Regions from separate parts of the Streptomyces sp. M2CJ-2 genome, predicted to be linked through region 1. Evidence: riboswitches for the same ligand, from Rfam matches in the RefSeq annotation. Region 1 holds a riboswitch; each other region holds the start of a gene.
What was found. A riboswitch is a leader RNA that binds a small molecule or an ion and turns the genes downstream of it on or off. The one in region 1 is predicted to bind cyclic di-AMP.
Positions count from the first base shown of each region.

Region 2: another riboswitch for cyclic di-AMP. It lies ahead of JL475_RS01145 (C40 family peptidase); the one in region 1 lies ahead of JL475_RS04595 (transglycosylase SLT domain-containing protein).
Region 3: another riboswitch for cyclic di-AMP. It lies ahead of JL475_RS25245 (M23 family metallopeptidase); the one in region 1 lies ahead of JL475_RS04595 (transglycosylase SLT domain-containing protein).

Region 1 covers NZ_JAESIF010000003.1:65,730-70,714, forward strand. The annotation lists gene JL475_RS04590 (HAD family hydrolase) at 236-1,111, shown strand; gene JL475_RS04595 (transglycosylase SLT domain-containing protein) at 1,150-1,641, opposite strand; cyclic di-AMP (ydaO/yuaA leader) riboswitch at 1,654-1,817, opposite strand; gene JL475_RS04600 (polyprenyl synthetase family protein) at 2,448-3,458, shown strand; gene JL475_RS04605 (DUF2092 domain-containing protein) at 3,694-4,941, shown strand; gene JL475_RS04610 (amidase) at 4,977-4,985, opposite strand, start outside.
Region 2 covers NZ_JAESIF010000001.1:169,090-174,074, reverse strand. The annotation lists gene JL475_RS01155 (ATP-dependent Clp protease proteolytic subunit) at 1-284, shown strand, start outside; gene JL475_RS01150 (hypothetical protein) at 292-600, shown strand; cyclic di-AMP (ydaO/yuaA leader) riboswitch at 933-1,141, shown strand; gene JL475_RS01145 (C40 family peptidase) at 1,145-1,618, shown strand; gene JL475_RS01140 (ATP-binding protein) at 1,713-2,171, opposite strand; gene JL475_RS01135 (helix-turn-helix transcriptional regulator) at 2,383-3,243, shown strand; gene JL475_RS01130 (DUF397 domain-containing protein) at 3,253-3,477, shown strand; gene JL475_RS01125 (8-amino-7-oxononanoate synthase) at 3,565-4,692, opposite strand; gene bioB (biotin synthase BioB) at 4,840-4,985, shown strand, end outside.
Region 3 covers NZ_JAESIF010000038.1:61,939-66,923, reverse strand. The annotation lists gene JL475_RS25265 (aspartate aminotransferase family protein) at 1-1,134, shown strand, start outside; gene JL475_RS25260 (helix-turn-helix domain-containing protein) at 1,244-1,867, shown strand; gene JL475_RS25255 (DUF6126 family protein) at 1,864-1,986, shown strand; gene JL475_RS25250 (tyrosine-protein phosphatase) at 2,044-2,841, opposite strand; cyclic di-AMP (ydaO/yuaA leader) riboswitch at 3,305-3,467, shown strand; gene JL475_RS25245 (M23 family metallopeptidase) at 3,472-4,425, shown strand; gene JL475_RS25240 (SGNH/GDSL hydrolase family protein) at 4,661-4,985, shown strand, end outside.

The DNA of each region.
Region 1 (4,985 bases):
GGTAGCAGACCATGTTGTTGCCAAGTGGTGCAGAGGCCTTTAACAGGTCCGTACCCGCCGATGACGGAAACGGCCGGGCGGGCGGCCGTGGCGAGGCGGGCGCGCGGTCGTGGTGAAGCGGTCGGGCGGCGACGGCCCGGCGGTGGGGCGCGAAGGATAAGGGGTGAGGACGTGCGGACGGAGACGTTCCGGTCGAGGGTGAGTCGGGTGGGCACGGTGTCCGTATTCTCTGATCATGGCCGCACCCACCGATTGTTCACTCATCGCCACCGACCTGGACGGGACGCTGCTGCGCGGCGACGACTCTCTCTCCGACCGGTCTCTCGCCGCACTGGCGCTGGCGACGCGGGCCGGTGCCCGGCATCTCGTGGTGACGGGCCGCCCGGCCCCCGGAGTGCGGCCGCTCCTGGACAAGCTGGGGAGTACGGGGCTCGCGGTGTGCGGACAGGGCGCGCAGGTGTACGACGCCGGCGCGAACCGGCTGCTCCACTCCGTCACGCTGGACCGGGAACTGGCGGAGACCGCGCTCGGCAAGATCGAGGCCGAGGTGGGGGAGGTGTACGCCGCGGTCGACCAGGACGGGGTCGACGGACTCACCCTGATCGAGCCGGGCTACCGGATGCCGCACCCGACGCTGCCCGCCGTCCGGATCGGCCGACGGGACGATCTGTGGGTGCTGCCGATCACCAAGGTGCTGTTGCGTCACCCCTTCCTGAGTGACGACGAGTTGGCGGCGACGGCGCGTTCGGTGGTCGGTTCGCTGGCCACGGTCACCATGTCGGGGCCGGGCACCGTGGAACTCCAGCCGTGCGGTGTCACCAAGGCGACGGGGCTGGCGCTGGCCGCCGAGCACCTGGGGCTGAGCCGGGAACGGACCGTCGCCTTCGGCGACATGCCCAACGACATCCCGATGTTCCACTGGGCGGCCCACGGTGTCGCCATGGCCAACGCGCACCCCGAGCTGAAGGCGGTGGCCGACGAGATCACCACGACGAACGAGGACGACGGCGTGGCCGTCGTCCTCGAGCGGTTGTTCGGCACAGCGGGCGGGGTGGGGCGGGGCGGCACGCGCCCCGACACGTGCCGTCCCGGCCTCCGCGCCGACGGGTGACCCCGTGGGCCGGGCGTGCCCCGGTGCGCCCGGACGTCTCAGTAGGCGCCGAAGACGTTGTCGATCGAGCCGTAGCGGTCCGCCGCGTAGTTGCAGGCAGCCGTGATGTTCGCGACCGGGTCGAACGGGTCGAAGGCCGTGCCGGGCACGTGGTACGCCTGGAAGGTCGGGTCGATGACCTGCAGCAGGCCCTTCGACGGGGTGCCGGCGACGGCGTTGGAGTCCCACAGGTTGATGGCCTGCGGGTTGCCGGAGGACTCGCGCATGATGTTGCGGTGGATGGAGTCGTAGCTGCCGGGAATGCCGTGCCGCGCCATGATCGACAGCGACTCGCGGATCCAGCCGTCGAGGTTGTCCGGGTACGCCGTCTCGGTGCCGGCGGCGGCCGGGGCGGACGACACGGGGGTGGCGGGAGCGGCGGCGGCGCTGGTGGCGCCGAACACCGGAAGGGCGATCGCTGCGACGCCGGCGACGGCGAGGGAGCGGACGAGGCGGGTGCGGCCGAAGCGGCGCCGACCGGATGCGGGCATGGCGGGCATGTGTGCGTTCCTCTCCTACGCCTGCGAGGTGAGCTGTCGGGTTCGGGCGGGAGAGTGCCCGGCCGCGCCCCTGAGGGCATGGCTTCACCCCGAGCCGTCCCGGTGCGAACCGGTCCGGCGACTTACCTGGGTCCCCCGCTCCTGCCGTGCGTGAGTGAGTTGATCGACGGGTGGTGCGGGCGGTGGCAGGATTCGGCGTCCGCCCGACAGGCCGGGAACGTATGCGAGAGCGCATGTCGGGAACAAGCGCGAGCGTCACGTATGACGCCATTTGATCTTGCTTTGGGCTATTTGGGGGACTTGATCCCCTGCGGGTGCCGACGGTCAACTCGCGTTCGGTGGAAGGGGAAACGCCCGTACGGGGGAGTCGCGGAGGTGTCGGGGTGTGCGTGACCGACCTCACTGGCCGCACCGCGCGGGCGCATTTGCCGCCAACGGGAATTCGATTGTCAATTACGGCAAATCGGGCACCGGGGCGGGCAGGATGGATCGTGTGTCGAGATGTGGTTCGGGGTGTACCGGTGCGCGGGCGGGTTTCGTCAGAGAAGTTGACAAATGCCCCTTTTTGTCACCTGATCGGAAACGATCTGATGGTGATCCGATATCGGAGGACGTCGTGACGTGCCGTTCGCGCGTGCTTGGGTGAGTTTGGGGAATGTGGGTGCTGGCGGTGATCGAAACATGACCGGATACGCTGACTCGAGTGATGTCAGCGACCTGTCGACAACCAGCGACCTCTCGGTGAACGGTGCAGGACGTCTGAGCGCCAGTGGACACCAGCAGACAGGAGACCCCTCGTGACCGTCGTCGGGCCATTCGGGCTGAGCGTGCGGGACCAGGCTCTGGAAGCCGATGTCCGGGCCGGGATGACGGCTGTCGAGGAAGGGCTGCTCGAGGCCACCAAGAGTGAGGTCCCCTTCATCACGGGTGCCGCTCAGCACCTGGTGCGGGCCGGCGGCAAGCGGTTCCGGCCGCTGCTCGTGATGCTCGCCGCCCAGTTCGGCGACCCCTACGCGCCCGGCGTCGTACCGTCCGCCGTGGTCGTGGAGCTGACCCACCTGGCCACGCTCTACCACGACGACGTGATGGACGACGCGGGTGTGCGGCGCGGGGTGCCCAGCGCGAACACCCGCTGGGGCAACTCCGTCGCGGTCCTCACCGGCGACTTCCTCTTCGCGCGCGCCTCGGACATCCTGGCCGACCTCGGACCGGAGGCCGTACGGGTGCAGGCGGAGGCGTTCGAGCGGCTGGTCTCCGGTCAGATCATGGAGACCGCGGGGCCGCAGGACGGCCGCGATCCGGTCGACCACTACCTGGACGTCCTCGGTGGCAAGACCGGCTCACTGGTCGCCGTCTCGTGCCGGTTCGGCGCCATGATGTCCGGCGCGGACGACACGGTCGTGGACGTGCTGACCCAGTACGGCGAGCGGCTCGGGATCGCCTTCCAGCTCGCCGACGACGTGCTGGACATCGCCTCCGACTCCCACGAGTCCGGCAAGACCCCGGGCACCGACCTGCGCGAGGGCATTCCGACCCTGCCCGTGCTGCGGCTGCGCGAGCGAGCGGCCCGGCTGGGCCTGCCCGAGGACGTCGCGCTGTGCGAGCTGCTGGACTCCGACCTCAGTGACGACGGCCGGCACGCCGAGGCGCTGCGACTGCTGCGCGCGCACCCCGCGCTGGAGCAGGCCCGCCGGGACACCGTGCGCTATGCGCAGGAGGCGCGCGCGGCGCTGGCACCGCTGCCGGAGTGCGAATCGAAGAAGGCCCTGGTCGAACTGTGCGACGCGGTGGTGCACCGGGCCGGCTGACTCGCCCGCCGCCCCCGACCCCTACTGGTCGGGGGAGGAAACACCTCCTCGTGTCATACCGCAGCAGTACACGGAGTTGAGTCCGGGGTCTGACGCTTCCTCTCGCGGTGTTTGGTCAGATGGACCATGACGGACACCACTCCTCACCGATTCGGGTGAGAATGGCGGCTCAGAGTGTGACTGGTGCGAGGAACACGAGACGCGGGCCGCCGCCGACCACGGAGGTAGGGCACACATGGCACCGTACGAATCCGACGACACGACGACCGCGGGGGCGACCCGCGAGCCGGGCGCGGGCCGGCGCAGGGCCGCGCGGTACGTCGTCCCGGTCACGGTGATGGGAGTGGCGGCCGCGACCATCGGGCTCGTCCCCGCGATCGCGAACTCCGGCGACCCGGACCTGCCGGAGATCACCGCCGCGCAACTCATCGAGAAGATGGCCGAGTCGGACACCGAGCAGCTGTCCGGCACCGTGAAGATCACCACCGACCTCGGACTGCCGGACCTCGGCGGCCTGGAGAGCAGCCTGGCCTCCGGCGCCCTGGACCGCGGCGAGGGCGGCTCGTCCGCCGACCCGTCCGCCAAGCTCACCGAGCTGGCCTCCGGTACGCACACCCTGCGCGTCGCGGTCGACGGCCCCGACCGGCAGAAGGTGTCGCTGCTCGAGAGCGCCGCCGAGTACAGCCTGATCCACAACGGCAAGGACGTCTGGGGCTACGACAGCGCGTCCGACGAGGTCTACCACGGCATCGCCGACGAGTCCGCCGAGGGTGGATCCGCCGAGGGGGAGAAGGGGAAGCAGCAGCCCCCGGCCACGCCGAAGGACTTCGCCGAGGAGGCGCTGAAGGCGGTCGACGACACCACGTCCGTCACCGTCGACGGCACCGCGCAGGTGGCCGGCCGCGACGCCTACAAGCTGGTCGTCAAACCCAAGCAGTCCGGTTCCACGGTCGGTGCGATCAGCATCGCGGTGGACCACAGGACCGGGACGCCGCTGAAGTTCACGCTGACCCCGGCGAGCGGCGGTGCCGCCGTCGTGGATGTCGGCTTCACCAAGGTCAGCTTCGACCGGCCGGCCGCGTCGACCTTCGACTTCACCCCGCCCAAGGGCGCCAAGGTGACCGAGGAAGGCGCCCTGGAGGACGGGAAGAAGGGAGGGAAGCTCACCGGTAGGCCGGAGGGCGCCCCGAAGTCCGAGGAGGACCTCTCCAAGGGGCTCGACGGACTGAAGATACTCGGCGAGGGCTGGAACTCCGTCGCCACCTTCGACACCGGCGCCGAGGGGGGTCTGCCGACCGGCTCCGAGGGCGGTGACCTCGGCGGCTTCCTCGGCTCGCTCGGCGACCAGGTGAAGGGCGAGTTCGGCACGGGCACCGTGTTCAGCACCCGCCTGGTCAACGCCCTGTTCACCGAGGACGGCAAGGTCTACGTCGGTGCCGTCACGAAGGACGCGCTGGTGAAGGCCGCCAACGAGGCGAAGTAACGGGGAAGCAACGGGGGGAAGCGGGTCCCGGGACCTCATGACGA
Region 2 (4,985 bases), on a different contig from region 1:
GGTACGTACTGCCCGGGGCCCGACTGGTGCTCCGCCAGCCCGTGCTGACGGAGCCGGTGGAGGGCAGGGCGAGCGACCTGGCCGTGCAGGCCGAGGAGCTGACACGCGTTCGGGCCCGGATCGAGGAGATGCTGGTCCGGCACACCCGCCGCACCCCGGAGCAGGCACGGTCGGACATCGAGCGGGACACGGTCCTCGACGCCCGGGCAGCGGTGGACTACGGCCTCGCGGACCGGATCGTGACCCGCCGCGAGGGCCTCCAGGCCACTCCCGGCACGAGGTGAGCCGCCGATGTTGCCACCCGAACTACCGCCGCTGCCCGCGCTGACCAGCGCCGAGGCCGAGTTGATCGACCGTTACCTCGAGGCCGTCGACCTGCTCGGCCGGATCAACCCGGCCCGCGACGGTGACACCTACCGGGGACTGCGTGCCGCGCAGGCACTGGTCGGCAAGGCCGTCGCCCTGCGCGACGCACTGGCCCTGATGCACCGGCGCGGCGAGACCGAACTGCACACCGCCACCCTGGCCCGCGCGTTGCGGGTGCTGGACGGCGAGCGACGCACGGCCCGCGTCATCCTGCCTCCGGGCTCCGGCAGTTGACGCCCCTACCGGTCCGGACGGGGCGTGCGCCGGCGTCACGTCCGCACCTGAGTCGAAACGGACCAAAAGACGTACCCCCATGCGGCGTAGATGCGCGACTTCTTTTCGGGCCGCCGAGGTTGCGCACCACGCGCACCCCATTTCGGAATCAAGTACTCCGATGCTGGTCCGGGGCTCCTCGGCACCCTGGACGGTGCCCCGAACGCAGCGCTGTCCACCCGAACGGATGAGTGGTGAGTAACAACACAAACCCCCGGTTCCAGTGGGATTTCGGGCCGACCATTGCCAAGATCGCTCACTGACGACAAGCCCCCGCCGCCGCGGCGGGGCGATCCGGGCGGACGCCGAGTCCTGCCGCCGCCCGGATGACCGGTCGACAGGAGTGGATCGGCAGGAGTGGAGGACCCGAGCACGACGGGTCGCCGGAGCGGAGGTTCTCGTTCCGAGCAGCCCTTGGGGTGAAGCCGCACATGTGCGGCCGGGCAACTTCGCCAGCCCGAATCCGACAGGTCATCCTTCACAGGCGGCTGACGAAGGGTTGCGCATGTCCGCGCTCAATCGTGTCCCGTCTCTCATGGCTCGGGCCGGCACGGCCTCGGCTCTCACCCTCGCCGCCGTGGGCGGCTCGCTCGTGGTTCCCGGTGCCGCCTCGGAGGCGGCGGCAGCGAGTACGGCCACCAAGGCCCTCCAGGTCGCGGCGTCCAAGGAGGGTTCGCCCTACCGGTGGGGCGCCACCGGACCGTCCCGCTTCGACTGCTCCGGCCTGACCCTCTACTCCTTCAAGAAGGCGGGCAAGAAACTGCCGCGCACCGCCGCCCAGCAGTACAACAAGACACGCCAGGTCTCGGCCTCCCAACGCAAGGCGGGCGACCTGGTGTTCTTCCACTCGGGCCAGAACATCTACCACGTCGGCATCTACGCGGGCCAGAACAAGATCTGGCACGCCCCGAAGACCGGGGACGTGGTGCGCCTGCAGAAGATCTGGACCCGCAGCGTCTGGTACGGCCGGGTCGGCTGAGCCGCGGGGCGGCGGCACACCCCCCTGTCGCCGCCTCCGCCGCTTTGTCGGGGAGTCACCGACGCGGCTGAGCCGTGCCGTTCCGTCGTGGCCCCTACGGCTCCTGCCGTCCCGCCGCCGTGACCGGCTCGGCCGGGACGGCCCACGGGAGCACGACGAAGACGGTCTTGCCGCCGTCCCTGGTGGGGCGGACCCTCATCCTGCCGCCGCGCTCCGCGGTCAGCCAGCGGATGATGACCAACCCCCGGCCGTTGTCCTGCTGGACCGCGGCGGGGAGCCGCTTGGGGAACCTCGGATGACTGTCGGTGACTCCGATGCGCAACCGCTCGTCGTGGTCGAGGGCGATGTCCACCGTGAACGTGGGCGACTGCCCGAGGGTGTGCTGCACGGCGTTGGTGGCCAGTTCGGACACGATCAGCCGCACGGTGTCGGACACTTCCGTGTCCGCCGGCATGCCCCACTCCGCCAGCGTGTCCATCACATGGACGCGCGCGGCGGAAACCGAGGCCGGATCGCTCGGCAGAGTGATGGATGCTTCCAGATGGTCTGCCATGGCGACGTCGTCCCTTTCCCACGGGTCCACGGTCCGGCACGGAGCGGCTGATTCGAGTACGGTCCCGCACTGGTGCTTCGTCGCCAGACTGCCATCACCGCAGGGTGTGGGCGACGATACGGCCAAGATATGCATATATCTGTCGCTCAAATCGGTGAACTCTGCGACGAGAGACCGTATGCGGGTGGCTCATGGGGAGTAAGGGGGAACGATGCAGCACGGTCCCGCGGTACGCCGCCGGAAACTGGGTGCCGAACTGCGCTCGCTGCGCACGTCGGCGGGGTTCACGAGCGGTGAGGCGGCCCGCCTGGTGGGCTGGCACCAGTCGAAGGTGAGCCGGATCGAGACGGGCACGAGCGGGGTGAAACCGGCCGATGTGCGGTTACTGCTCGACGCCTACGGCTTGGCGGACCGTCAGCTGCGGGAGTTGCTGCTGGTGTTGGCGGGGTCCGACGACAGCGGCGGACGGCATCACTGGTGGCACGCGTACCGGGGGGTACTGCCACCCACCTACCGGGACTTCATCAGCCTGGAGTCCCAGGCCGGCGCGATGCGCACCCTGGAGACCACAGTGGTTCCCGGGCTGTTGCAGACACCCGAGTACGCGCGGGCGGTGACCGAGGCCGCGCTGGAGGGCGCTTCGAAGGAGCGGCTGGACACGCTGGTGGAAGTGCGGCTGGCCCGGCAGGACGTGCTGCGGACGGAGCCGCCCCTGGAGCTGGCCGCCGTCCTGGACGAGGCGGTGCTGCGCCGGGAGGTCGGCGGTCCCGGCGTAATGACCCGGCAGCTGAACCGGCTCGTGGAGGCGGCACGCCTTCCCCATGTGCGGCTCCAGATCCTGCCGTTCACGGCAGGGGCGCACATCGGCGTCACCGGTCCTTTCGTCATCTTCTCATTTTCGCGCACCGCCGATCTGGATGTCGTGGTTCTCGACCACTTGACGAGTAGCCTCTATCTCGAGCGGAAAGAAGACCTCCGGGTGTACTCGGAGGCTTTCAACGCCCTTTCGATCCACGCCCTTTCGCCCGAGGACTCGTTGGATTTCATCGCCGGGACAGCTGCCGGCGCGTAAGGAGGCACGATGCCCGTACCGCCTCGGACCCTTCCCTCCAGCACCGACCTGCACGGTGTGCGGTGGCTGCGCAGCAGCCACAGCACGGGAGCGAACAACTGCGTCGAGACGGCCAGGCCCGCCACCGGCCCGGGTGCCGGGCTGCTCGCCGTACGCGATTCCAAGGACCCGTCCGGACCCGCGCTGCTCATCTCCCCCGGGAGCTGGACGAAGTTCGTGGCCTCGGTCCGCTGACCGGCAGCACCACCGACCCGACCACCCGACCGGCACCACCGACCGAACCGTCCGTCGTCGAGCGACCCACGGCCGTGCCCCGCCGACTCATGGCCGCGTCTCGCCGACCACCTGTACAGCGCGTTCGATCTCGGCCCCGGACAGGTCCGCGCGGGCGGTCAGTCTGAGCCGTGAGATGCCGTCGGGCACGGAAGGAGGACGGAAGCAGCCCACGGACAGGCCGGCCGCCCGGCAGTCGGCCGCCCATCGCACGGCCTGCTCCGGGGACGGGGCGCGCACGGAGACGACCGCGGCGTCGGGACGCACCGCTCGAAGACCCGCGGCCGTCAGCCGTCCGTGCAGTTCGCGCGCCACCTCGCCCGCCCGTGCGGCACGCCCGGGTTCCCGGCGCAGCAGCCGGAGCGCCGACAGCGCGGCGCCGGCGGCCGCGGGGGCGAGGCCCGTGTCGAAGATGAACGTCCGGGCCGCGTTGACGAGGTGTTCGACGACCCGTGCCGGGCCGAGCACCGCCCCGCCCTGGCTGCCGAGCGACTTGGACAGCGTGACCGTCGCGACGACGTCGTCGGCGCCGGCGAGTCCGGCCGCGTGCGGGGCGCCGCGTCCGCCGTCGCCCAGCACCCCGAGGCCGTGGGCGTCGTCGAGCACCAGTCCCGCGCCGTGCTCCCGGCACGCCTCGGCCAGCGCGGTGAGCGGGGCGGCGTCCCCGTCGACCGAGAAGACCGTGTCGGACACCACGACGGCCGGTCCGGCGTGCCCGTCCAGCGCCTTGCGCACGGCGTCCGGGTCGGCGTGCGCCGCGACCCGCGTCCCGCCGCGGGCCAGCCGGCAGCCGTCGATCAGCGAGGCGTGGTTGCCCGCGTCGGACACGATCAGCGAGCCGTGCGGGGCCAGCGCGGTGACGGCGGCGAGGTTGGCCGCGTAGCCGGAGGAGAAGACGAGGGCCGCCTCGAAGCCACAGAAGTCCGCCAGTTCGCGTTCCAGCGCGGTGTGCAGTTCGGTGGTGCCGGTGACGAGCCGGGACCCGGTCGCCCCGCCGCCCCAGGTCCGCGCGGCCCGTGCCGCGCCCTCAGTGACCTCCGGATGGCGGGCCAGGCCCAGGTAGTCGTTGCTCGCCAGATCGAGGAGCGGCGCGTCGGCGGCCCGCGGGCGCAGGGTCCGTACGAGTCCGGCCCGGCGCCGCAGCTCCGCCTGCTCATCGATCCAGCCGAACGCCATGGGTCCTCCGGGGCTTTTGTAGGCAATGCACAGACCTTAGCCGGGCGATCGGCGGACCCTTGTGTGGCCATGCCCACACCTGTGAAGCGCCTCTGTTGTGCGAACCCTCCTTGGCCACGGCGGCCGAATAGGACAGGATCGGCTTTCATGGATCTGCTGAACACGCTGGTGGACAAGGGGCTTCGGCGCGAGACGCCGACCCGCGAGGAAGCGCTGGCCGTCCTCAGGACGTCCGACGACGACCTGCTCGACGTGGTGACCGCGGCCGGGAAGGTGCGACGGCACTGGTTCGG
Region 3 (4,985 bases), on a different contig from region 1:
GACGTCCTCGACGCGTCGCTCGCCGACCTCACCCGCTTCGACTGCCAGCCGCTGCCCGGTCTGCTGGCCGAGCGGTTGCTCGCGCACAGCCCGCACCTGGACCGAGTGTTCTTCGGCAACAGCGGGACGGAGGCGGTCGAGGGCGCGCTGAAGTTCGCCCGCTACGTGACCGGCAGACCGCGCGTCCTGTACTGCGAGCACGCCTTCCACGGACTGACCACCGGCTCCCTGTCCGTCAACGGCGAGTCCGGCTTCCGCGACGGCTTCGCCCCGCTGCTGCCCGACACGGCGGTACCGCTCGGCGACCTGGACGCGCTGGAGCGGGAGCTGGCCGAGGGCGATGTCGCCGCCCTCATCGTGGAGCCGATCCAGGGCAAGGGAGTGCACGAGGCTCCGCCCGGCTATCTGCGCGCCGCGCAGGAACTGCTGCACCGGCGCAAGGCGCTGCTGATCGCCGACGAGGTGCAGACCGGACTCGGGCGGACCGGCGACTTCTACGCCTACCAGCACGAGGAGGGAGTCGAGCCGGACCTGGTGTGCGTGGCCAAGGCGCTCTCCGGCGGCTATGTGCCGGTGGGGGCCACGCTCGGCAAGGAATGGATCTTCCGCAAGGTCTACTCGTCGATGGACCGGGTGCTGGTCCACTCGGCCAGCTTCGGGGCCAACGCCCAGGCGATGGCCGCGGGCCTCGCGGTCCTGTCGGTCATGGAGAACGAGCACATCGTCGCGCACGCCCGGGCCACCGGAGAGCTGCTGCGGTCCCGGCTCGCGGCACTGACCGAGAAGTACGAGCTGCTGGCCGAGGTCCGCGGCCGGGGCCTGATGATCGGCATCGAGTTCGGCCGGCCGCGGTCGCTCAAGCTGCGCGGCCGCTGGGCCGCGCTGCAGGCCGCGCGCAAGGGGCTCTTCGCACAGATGGTGGTCGTGCCGCTGCTGCGGCGGCACAGGATCCTCACCCAGGTCTCCGGCGACCACATGGAGGTGATCAAACTGATCCCGCCGCTGATCATCGACGAGCGGGACGTGGACCGGTTCGTGGGCGCCTTCACGGCGGTGATGGACGACGCCCACGACGGCGGTCTGGTGTGGGAGTTCGGCAGGACCCTGATGAAGCAGGCGGTCGCCGGCCGGTGAGACACTGGCCCCGTCCGGCCGTGCTGCCTGCCGGGTCGTGACACCCGCCCCTTTTTGCCCGTGAGGCAAGAAATTTGCCCCACGGGCAATAATGCTGCTGAATGAGGTCATGAGCACCCCCGAGAGCGAGCCGTCGGCCGAACCGGCCGCCGCGCTTCCCGCGGTCGCGCCGCACCTGCGCGCACTGCGCCGCCGGGCAGGTCTGACCCTGGAGGCCGCGGCACGCGACGCGGGGCTGTCGCCCGCCCATCTCTCCCGGCTGGAGACCGGGCAGCGCCAGCCCTCGCTGCCCATGCTGCTCTCCCTGGCCCGTATCTACGGTACGACCGTCTCGGAACTGCTCGGTGAGACGATCGCCGACCATGACACGGTGCTGCGCGCCGCTGAGACGGAGCCGACCGTCGCGGGCGGCTGGACGTACCGGCAGGCCGGCTCCCCCGGGCGCGGGATGCAGGCCCTGCGGGTCGAGGTTCCCCACGGCTCCCAGAGCGGCATCGTGCGGGTCCACCCGGGGGAGGAATGGCTGTACGTCCTCAAGGGGCGGCTGCTGCTGCGCCTCGGGGACGCGCTGCACCGGCTGGCCCCGGGCGACAGCGCGCACTTCGACTCGCTGACCCCGCACCGTATCGCCGCTCAGGACCCCGACGGGGTCGAGCTGCTCTTCGTGCATACCCTGTTGCAGAGCCCCACGGCCGCCCTGTGCCTGGGCCCCACCCATGGAGATGTGTCATGAAAGACCTGGAGGAGAAGTTCCCTCGCGCCCTGTGGGTGAGGCTGTTCGTCTACGTCGTGGTGGGGCACCTCTTCGCGGCCTTCATCTATCTGCTGTTCGCGCTGGGCGCGAAGCAGTAGCCCTCGGAGCCCGTCCGGGCGGTGCCCCCGTGAGGCACTGCCCGGACGGGTGGTCCCTCAGTCGAGCAGGCGCTCGCGCAGTCGCTCCCGGCTTTCGGGGGTGAGCCCGAGCGCCGTCTCGAGGTAGGGGTCCACGCCGCCCCAGGTCTCCTCGATGGTCTCCAGGGCGGCGGACAGATATTCGGCGCGGGCGTCGAACAGGGGGTCGAGCAGCTCCATGACCTCGGGGGAGTAGGCCGAGGCGGAGCTGCCGCTGCGACGCACCTTGTAGCGGCGGTGCTTGGCGCTGGACTTGAGGTAGTCGTCGAAGATCGCGTCCCGCTCCACGCCCAGGGCGAGCAGCGTCACCGCCACCGACAGGCCCGCGCGGTCCTTGCCCGCCGCGCAGTGCATCAGCGCGGGGGCGCCTTCCTCGGTGAGCGAGCGCAGCACCTGGGAGTGCTCGGCGGTGCGTTCCCTGACGATCGCGCGGTACGAGGCGATCATCCGGCCCGCCCCCTTGCCGTCGGCGAGGATCGAGCGCAGCTGGTCCAGGTCGCCGTCGCGGACCATCCTCCAGAACCGGGCGCCGTCGGCCGGGTCGCTCAGCGGCAGGTTCACATGGCGCACGCCGGGCAGTTCGATGTCGTGGCCGTCCAGCTTCTGGTCGGCCGCGTTGCGGAAGTCGAAGACGGTGCGCAGTCCCAGGGAGGACAGGAAGTCGGCGTCCGACGCGGTGGCGTGGGCGAGATGACCGCTGCGGAACAGCACGCCGTGCCGTACCCGGCGGCCGTCCACGGTCGGCAGTCCGCCCACGTCTCGGAAGTTCCGCACTCCGGTCAGCTCGGGTTCGGTCGACGGGATGTGCTGCGTCACAGGGGCCCCTCCCTCTCGCCGTCGGCGGGGAGGCGCCGACGGGTGTCACTCGACGATACGACATGCCTGTCGGGGGCAATGAGTTGTCCGCGGATCGGTCGGCACGGGCGTTCCGGGCCCGCCGTCCGGCCGGAGCGGAGCGCCCCCGATCGGGTAATTGAAGGCGTTCTGTCCGTTTAGTTCCATTCGACACAACGTGCCCCGATGGAAGGGGATATGGGGAGGGTGTGGTGAGCATCGTCATATCGGTGACGATGCGTTGTCGCCATGTTCACGTAATTCCGGTGTTTCGCAAGGGAATTCGGGGGGTGCGGGAAATCCGGGGCGACTCTGTGTGACGGAATTCAGGTCAATGGGGCACAGAAAAGGGCCTTCGCTCGGAACATCGCGCTTGTCCCTTTGTGGCGTGGTCGCCTACGTTCGCCATCGATCCGGACGGACGCCTAATCCTGCCGCCGCCCGGAGCCCGCACACACTGACCCGTGTACGGCAGGAGCGGGGGACCCACAGGTACCACCGCCTGTTCCGGTCTCCGGAACAGGCTCGGGGTTAAGTCGCGTCTCGACGCGGCCGGGCATCTCCAGTCCGAACCCGACAGCTCACCTCGTAGGCGCCGGAGAGGAATTCGTCATGCCCGCAAAGGGTAAGCACCGCCGTCCCCGCGCTCTGCGTTTCACCCGTTCCATCGCCGTCGCCGGCACCGGTGGCGTCGCGCTCGCCCTGCCGCTTCTCGGCGCCACCGGAGCGAACGCCGCCCCTGCGCAGGCGGCCCCGGAGAAGGCAGTCCAGTCGTTCTCCGTCGCCGACAAGAAGGCCGACGGCAAGAAGGCCGACAGCGGCAAGGACGGCGTCGCCCGCACGTACATCGTGAAGGGCGGCGACTACCTGGCGAAGATCGCCGAGTCCGAGAACATAGACGGCGGCTGGAAGCAGCTCTACGCCGACAACCGGGAGGCCGTGGGTGACGACCCGTCGCTCATCCACCCCGGTCTGAAGCTCTCCGTCGACGGCGAGGCCGCGACGAGCACGCCGAAGAAGTCGGCCTCTTCCGGTCCTTCCGGTTCCCTGGGTCTGCCCTCTTCGTCCGCTCCGTCCTCCGCGCCGAAGCAGTCCGAGCAGTCCGCGCCGAAGGCCTCCTCCGGCGCCACGACCGCGAACCGGGCCGCGAACACCTCCGCTTACAGCTCGCCGGTGCCCGGTGGCGGCCTCGGCACCGCCTACAAGGTGGCCGGCAGCATGTGGTCCAGCGGCTACCACACCGGTGTCGACTTCGCCATTCCGACCGGTACCTCCCTGAAGGCCGTCGGCCCGGGCACCGTCGTCTCCGCGGGCTGGGCCGGTGCGTACGGCAACCAGGTCGTCATCAAGCTCGAGGACGGCCACTACGCCCAGTACGCCCACCTGTCCTCGCTGTCCGTCTCGGCCGGCCAGACCGTGAGCGGCGGCCAGCAGGTCGGCCTCTCGGGGTCCACCGGCAACTCGACCGGCCCGCACCTGCACTTCGAGATCCGCACCACGCCGAACTACGGCTCGGACGTGGACCCGGTCGCCTACCTCGGTGCGAAGGGCATCTCCATCGCCTGACCCCCGCGACGACCCGCCTGACGCACGGCGAAGGCCGGACCCCGATCCCGGGGTCCGGCCTTCGCCGTGTTTCGCCCTCAACGTTCTCGCCGACAGGACTGTTCCGGAATGGGGCAATGCTTCGGGAGTGGCTTATCTCACCGCGCGTCAACCCCTTCCTACGGTCGCGTAGGTCACATTCGAAAGGGAATCATGTCCCCTCGTGGCAGACGATTCGAAGAGTGACAGCACATCAGTGATCGGGTCGTACGTGGCGGTGGGGGACAGCTTCACCGAGGGCGTCGGCGACCCCGGCCCGGACGGGGCGTTCGTCGGCTGGGCCGACCGGTTCGCCGTACTTCTCGCCGACCTTCGCCCCGAAGGCGACTTCCGGTACACGAATCTCGCGGTGCGCGGAAAACTGCTCGACCAGATCATGGCCGACCAGGTTCCGCGGGCCGTCGAACTGGCTCCCGCACTGGTCTCCTTCTGTGCGGGCGGCAACGACATCCTCCGCCCCGGCACCGACCCCGACGAGGTGGCCGAGCGTTTCGAGCGGGCTGTGGCCGCGCTCACGGCGG